DNA from 2 places in the Flavimarina sp. Hel_I_48 genome. Region 2 is predicted to be linked to the other one. Evidence: riboswitches for the same ligand, from Rfam matches in the RefSeq annotation. Region 2 holds a riboswitch; the other holds the start of a gene.

Region 1 (3,727 bases), 2.2 Mb from region 2:
TTGAGGTTTTTGACGTGCGAAAAGAAACCGAATATGATACCGAACATGTACTGGACGCAAAAAACACACCGCTCGATTTTATAAATGAGCACCTTTCCCTATTTCCGCAGAAAAGCATTTTTTACATGCACTGTGCCAGTGGTTACCGTAGTATGGTTGCGGCCTCTATCTTAAAAAAAAGAGGTTATCACAATCTGGTCAATATAGAAGGTGGATTGCAGGCGATCAAGAAAACTTCCATTTCCACAACAGCTACTGTACAGCAGTCTTAAAAGCTCGATTCTTCGAAATAAAGCAAACGAACAACTCTCTAAAATATAAAAATTTGAATTTCATTTATCAACCCTGGCCATGGTATGTTGCTGGCCCATTGATCGCGCTGACCATGTTTGCACTGCTCTTTATGGGCAAACAATTTGGAATGTCCTCAAACCTGCGTACCATGTGCACCGTTGCAGGAGCAGGAAAAGTAAATTCATTCTTTAATATAGACTGGAAAAAAGAACGCTGGAACTTAATGGTGGTTTTGGGATCTGTTTTGGGTGGTTTTTTCGCTTCTCAGTTCCTTTCTGATAACACTGTACAAATCAATCCGGAAGTTGCCAACCAACTTTCCCAGGAATACAATATTCACAGTGCGGGAAGTTCCTACCTGCCCACCGAACTTTTTGCAGTGGAAAATTTAAGCGATCCCTTCGTGCTTGCACTCTTGATCCTAGGCGGATTTATGGTAGGTTTTGGTGCCCGTTATGCCGGTGGCTGCACATCCGGCCATGCCATCTCTGGCCTTAGCAACTTGCAATTACCGTCACTTATAGCCGTAATTGGTTTTTTTGTGGGTGGGCTTTTTATGGTTCACATACTTTTCCCTTTAATCTTTAGCTAAATGAAATACGCAACTTACCTTCTAATTGGTACTTTTTTCGGAATAGTAATGTATAAATCTGAGGCTGCTTCCTGGTTTAGGATTTATGAAATGTTTCAGTTTGGTTCTTTCCATATGTACGGTATTATTGGTTCTGCACTTGCTATTGGTATCGTGGGAGTACAAATCATTAAGCGCAAAAACCTCAAAGCCATAAATAGGCAGGAAATGCAGTTAACGCCTAAAAAAACAAGCTTTTTCAGATATGCGATCGGCGGACTGATTTTCGGTATGGGTTGGGCGCTTGCGGGCGCATGTCCCGGGCCTATGTATGTTCTTGCCGGCGCGGGATATTTTTCCATACTCATAGTAATAGCTGGCGCATTGCTGGGCACTTTTGTATATGGCATTTTAAGAGAAAAGTTGCCACATTGACCACCCTAGGATGGTTTTAAACTCAAAAATGCAGCAATATGGTCTTTTTACCCTAAAATACATAGCACTATTGAAGTATAATAACCCGCTCGTTGCCCATTAATACTTTCTAAAGAGGTACATTTACCACAATAATAAAAGTTCTTACATTATTTCATCAACCGAAAAAGGTTACACTTAACGTGCATTAATAGGGAACCTGGTGCAAATCCAGGACTGTCGCGCAACTGTAAGTAACACTACAGGTTTTATCCACGTGATCCACTGTCTGTAAAGATGGGAAGGACGATAAAACCGTTACAAGTCAGGAGACCTGCCTTTTTCGCAATGACATTGCTTTCGCGATCTGAAGCTTTTCGTCTGGTTTGTTACGCTTTAAAGGGGGTTATGGCACTCCCCAATCTTGCGTGTACCTACCTTACAAAATATCACTTCACGATTTGCAAAGCAGAAATTCTGCAAAACTTTTAAACATTGTTTAATCTTTAAAAGTAAGTAAAATGCAAACGCACATTCTTGGCTATCCGCGAATAGGTAGCCACAGGGAACTCAAAAAAGCCTGCGAACAGTACTGGGCTGGCAAAATCTCTAAAAATGACCTGCTGAAGGCTGCCCACGAGGTAAAAAAACACAACTGGCAACTTCAAAAAGATGCAGGGATTGACCTCATCCCCTCTAACGATTTCTCGTTTTATGATCACGTCCTGGATATGGCGCTGACCGTGAATGCCATCCCAAAGCGCTATCATGAAGTACTCTTTGAAAAAGGAAATACAGAACTGGACCTCTACTTTGCCATGGCGCGCGGGTATCAAAAAGATACGCTGGATATTACCGCTATGGAAATGACAAAGTGGTTTGATACCAACTACCATTACATCGTTCCAGAATTTTATCCCAATCAGGAATTCAAATTATTCTCAACCAAGATCGTGGATGAATTTAAAGAAGCAAAACACCTTGGTATTAGCACAAAACCAGTGCTTGTGGGACCTGTTTCCTTTTTATTGCTAGGCAAGGAAAAAGCCAGTGGTTTCCATAGGGTAGCACTTCTTGAAAAACTGCTTCCGGTGTATCTGGATATCCTTGGCCAACTGGAAGAACTGGGTGCCACCTGGGTACAGTTTGATGAGCCTTTTCTGGCCCTTGACCTCAGCGCAGCCGAAAAAATGGCCTTAAATAATACGTATTCAACGATTAAAAAACATTTTCCGAAGTTAAAAATACTGGTAGCAACCTATTTTGAAGGTCTAAAAGACAACCTCAAACTGGCCTTAAAACTTCCTATTTGCGCCCTGCACATTGACCTGGTGCACAATCCCGAGCAACTTACGGAGGTACTGGAGCATGCGCCGGAAGAACTTAGCATTTCGCTGGGGCTCGTAGATGGACGCAATATCTGGAAGAACGACCTCGAGTCATCCCTTGCCATTATAAAAAAGGCTGAAAAAATAGTAGGTCCTGACCGTATTCTTATCGCGCCCAGCTGTTCGCTGTTGCACGTGCCCTGCGACCTCGATTTAGAAAACGATGTTAAATCACTTGCTGCGGAAGTAAAAGGCTGGTTGGCCTTCGCCAAACAAAAAGTAAGAGAAGTAACCGCACTTCAGGACCTTACAAATGAAACTTTGCAAGCAACAACTATTGCATTGCTTGAAGATTCAAAAACGGCCACCGCAAGCCGAAAAACAGCTAAAACCATACACAATTCAAAAGTAAAAGAACGCGCCAAAGCGATCGCTACATCACATACCCAGCGCAAAAATGCCTTTGAAATACGCAAAGATATACAGCGCAAAAATCTGGGACTGCCCGCCTATCCTACCACAACAATAGGTTCTTTTCCCCAGACCAAAGAAGTGAGGGCCTGGCGCGCCCAGTTCAAAAAAGGCGATCTTAGCATCACCGAATATGAGCGCCTGCTCCAGACAGAAACCGAAAAAACGATTCGCTGGCAGGAAGAAATCGACCTTGATGTGCTGGTACATGGCGAATTTGAGCGCAACGACATGGTTGAATATTTTGGGGAGCGCCTCAATGGTTTTGCTTTTACAAAATTTGGCTGGGTACAAAGCTATGGTAGCCGCTGTGTTAAACCGCCCATAATTTATGGCGACATAGAGCGTCCAGAAGCAATGACCGTGGCCTGGAGCACCTATGCGCAAAGTCTTACCCATAAAGTGGTAAAAGGAATGCTCACGGGACCAGTTACTATTTTACAATGGAGTTTTGTACGTAACGATCAGCCGCGTGCGGTGACGTGCAAGCAGATTGCCCTTGCCATTCGCGATGAAGTGACAGACCTGGAAAAAGCAGGCATCAAAATTATTCAAATAGATGAACCGGCATTGCGCGAAGGCCTGCCCCTTCGCAAAGCAGACTGGGAACATTATCTGGAATGGGCGATCAGCGCCTTCCGTATTTCTG
Region 2 (3,727 bases):
TGGTAAGACGTTTCTGGTTTTAAGTCGGCATTGCCGCTGTTTTCCCAATAGAGATCGTTATACGTTGGAATCCTAAAGTTTTTGGAAGTATTGAACGAAAGCGCGTAAAATTCTGAAAACTCATACCGCGCTCCAGCGGAATATAAAAACGGACTATCATAAACGGAAGTCGCTTCTTTTCGCCCAGAAAGTTCATAAACAAAGAGGGATCCCAGTTTTTGTTTAAAAAGCAGACTGGCGGCGGCAATATTTCGGCGTTCTTCAGGGATGCTACTGCCTTCACCTTTGTTGCTGTTGTAACTTAAAATAGCATTGACCTGCGCCTGCGAACCCAGATCATAACCCAGGTCCAACTTACCAATTAGGGTATTCACGCTTCCGCCAGAGTAACTTTGCTTATAGATATTAGCAAAGTATTTATAGTCTTCGGTAAGAAAGGCCACTTTGGCGAGGCTTGTAAAACGCTTATGTTTTTGTTCCCATTCTACCAGGCTTCGGGTATCTGTATTCTCATATTTAGTCCTGATTTCCGTTGGGATAATCAATGAAAAATTGCGCCTTCCATCAAATATATAGTGATACAATCTGACAGTATTTTCCGTATCCAGTTTAAAAGCAACCGAAGCATTTAAGCTGTTGTTGTAAAACTGGCCATTAAAATTCTGGCCATTACTATCGGGAAATTCAAAATCATTATCAGAACCGGTCCTGTTTACGGTAATTGCCGTACTTACATTTTCGGTGGAATATTTTGTTTGAAAATTCACTCCATAGGCATCAAAACTGCCATAATTTACCCGAAATTCAGTATTAAAATCCAAATTGAAAGCCAGGGAATTATCCAGATGAACGGTGCCGCCTATCGCACTGCTGCCGTAAAGCACGCTACCGCCACCGCTGCGCACGCTCACCGCATCAAAAACCAGTGGATTGATCGTGTTAAAATCGGTTTGCCCATTGAGTTGGGAGTTGATGTTTATACCATTCCATATCACGGCGGTTTGCTGCGCGGTGGTACCCCGGAAGGAAGGCGAAGAAACCATTCCCGCACCATTTTCCTTGAAATAAATAGAAGAATTGGTATTCAGTAAATCAGTAAGGCTGGAACCGCTGCGCTTGATAACGCTATCTGTAAGTCTGACTACCGGCTGGGTACTGCTGTACTTTTTGAGGTTTTTATCACCGTAGAGTAACACCTCATCTAAGGGGACAGGTTGCTGCGCGAAGCCCGAAAAGCTCGCCAAAAGACAAATAATAAGAAGTTGAAAGGTATGTTTCATAAGCGCTCAGACCCCTATCCCGGAGGTTTTAGACAGTTATGAACCCTGGCAGGTCTCCTGGCTCGCGTATATGGATCAACCTTCCCGTTTAAAAAACAGTGGTTTTAAGAACAATCCATACCGCCCCAATTACGGGACAAAGCATACAGTTGCGGGAACAGCGAAAGCTTCTTATTTATTTTGAATTTAAAGTTTTAAATTCAAAATTCTCTTTCTTCCCTTTTAAGAGGCGGGTAATTTAAAAACCTTCCTCACCAAAATTCAGGCGCGAAAGTACTTCAAAAAATTGGTTTCTGAGTAGTTTGCTATGAAAGCAATTATACTTATATTGAAATAAAAAAATTTTATGCCTCAATCAATTTATTTAGTTGCAACTTTAATGCAGTACTTAGCATGTCCTTATTTATAGTTTCCGAATCGACAGACAATACCTGAACAATAACATCTATCCATTGTTCATTATTTTATTTGAATTCAATAGTTTTAGTAAAACTTTTCATCCTCAAATTGGTTAAAATTACTTTCACGCGCTCTAGGCCCGTATTTCTCGGATAGTATATGATTTACACACGGAAATTCCTCTCCACAGAAACCAATAAGTTATTTCGTATTTGCATCAGAAATTTCGATTATTTTATCTATTTTCATAATAGAATTTCTTATAATTTCAATTCATAAATCCAGTCTTTTGCGAATTTTATAAAATCGGCTATTGGAATTTCTTCTATTTCTTGATTTGTATAGCTATTGATCAATTGCGTAGTTAAATCTTCAATAAACTGGTTGTAAGAATTCCAAATTACACGCTGCCCTTCAATTTGGGTTTGTTCCAAATTTGCTGAAAGCCAATTCCGCACCTTTGTGATCAATACATAAGGCTCATCATTATGATTTTCAATATCTTGACCTGCTATATCGGAGAGTACTTTTTGATAATAATATTTCTCCGTTTCCAATATGAGAATTTTCTTATTCTTTAATTCATTGCTCCCATATTCCATTGCCCCTATATCTAACCCAAGTTCATAGGGCATATTAAATCTTGGAAGATCTCCTTTACTAAGAGGTTTGCTTCGAGAAAGGTCATGAATGCCATATTTGCAATCCCTAATTAAATCTTTAATCCCATTGATTCTAATTGTAGCAGATGAAAATGTTTGTGATAATTTTGGATTGAAATCTAAGTAAAGTAATGTAAAAATCAAGGGTTTGATTAGAATACGATAATCATTATCAAAAGGACAATTTATAAAAACATTTTTTTCAAAACCCATAAAAGTTAGTCTTCAAAGGATACCACTTCTTCTACTTCACCTGTACTTTTATGAACAATAACTTTACCATTTGATTTTGTGGCAGTTTGTTCTGCATAAAATTTTGCTTGTTTTTGATCAGGAAATACACGTAAAGCCCGGGTTTTTCCATCAGCCACTACGGCCCATTTATGACCGTCGCTACGTATGATATGATATCTATGAGGATCTACAATTTTTGCTCCTTCTGCTACTTTTTTACCTAGTTCTTTAGTATAAAATGTCTTCCTTTTCATAATAAAAAATATTATATCAATATACGATAAAGATTTTAACTCAATATGATATTTACAGATTGTAATACGAACGATATATAAGCCTCGACCATTTTCAACCAAATAACCTTACTTTTGAAGCATGAAGAACCAATTCCGACTTAATTTTGCGTGTTTTTACCCCATTTTATTGGGTTTTTTGATCATTTCTTGTAAACAGGAACCAAAAAATTCGGTCAAAGTTCCTGGCGGAAACGAAGTGGAAATAAACTATGCAACTGGTTTTGAGATCACCCACTATCCTGATTTTTCCATCATTACCGTGACCGAAGCTTTTCCCGATAGCGATAAAACATACCGCTATGCTTTAGCCAAAGACAAAAACAACGTGCCAGATTCCCTCAATGCGGATGCAGTGATCCACATCCCTGTTAAAAATATGGTCGTGACCTCAACCACGCACATCCCGTCGCTGGAAATGCTGGGCGTGGAAAATACCTTAAAAGGCTTTCCCAATCTGGATTATATTTCTTCGGAAAAAACCAGAAAATTAATCGATGCCGGTAAAATTAAGGAACTGGGACAAAACGAATCAATCAATACAGAAACCACGATCAATCTCGATCCTGATGTGGTGGTGAGTTTTGGTGTGGAAGGAGAGAATAAAGCGCTTGCTTCCCTAACCCGAGCGGGTATTCCTGTAGTTTACAATGGGGACTGGGTAGAACATGATCCGCTGGGAAAAGCAGAATGGATAAAGTTTTTCGCCGCTTTCTATGACAAACAGGAAATGGGTGATTCCATATTCAGTTCCATCGTAGCAAACTATTCTCAAATCAAAGAAAAAGTCGCCAATTCAAAAGAAAGCCCCACGGTTTTAAGCGGCGCCATGTTCAAAGATGTCTGGTATATGCCAAAA

The links. Region 2 has a riboswitch for cobalamin ahead of P162_RS03195 (TonB-dependent receptor plug domain-containing protein). Riboswitches for the same ligand answer to the same signal wherever they lie in the genome.
Region 1: another riboswitch for cobalamin. It lies ahead of metE (5-methyltetrahydropteroyltriglutamate--homocysteine S-methyltransferase); the one in region 2 lies ahead of P162_RS03195 (TonB-dependent receptor plug domain-containing protein).

Annotation. Positions count from the first base shown of each region.
Region 1 covers NZ_JPOL01000002.1:2,926,269-2,929,995, reverse strand. The annotation lists gene P162_RS12830 (MBL fold metallo-hydrolase) at 1-272, shown strand, start outside; gene P162_RS12825 (YeeE/YedE family protein) at 290-886, shown strand; gene P162_RS12820 (DUF6691 family protein) at 887-1,300, shown strand; cobalamin riboswitch at 1,452-1,636, shown strand; gene metE (5-methyltetrahydropteroyltriglutamate--homocysteine S-methyltransferase) at 1,801-3,727, shown strand, end outside.
Region 2 covers NZ_JPOL01000002.1:696,921-700,647, forward strand. The annotation lists gene P162_RS03195 (TonB-dependent receptor plug domain-containing protein) at 1-1,280, opposite strand, end outside; cobalamin riboswitch at 1,310-1,554, opposite strand; gene P162_RS03200 (hypothetical protein) at 1,940-2,554, opposite strand; gene P162_RS03205 (DUF2188 domain-containing protein) at 2,560-2,829, opposite strand; gene P162_RS03210 (ABC transporter substrate-binding protein) at 2,951-3,727, shown strand, end outside.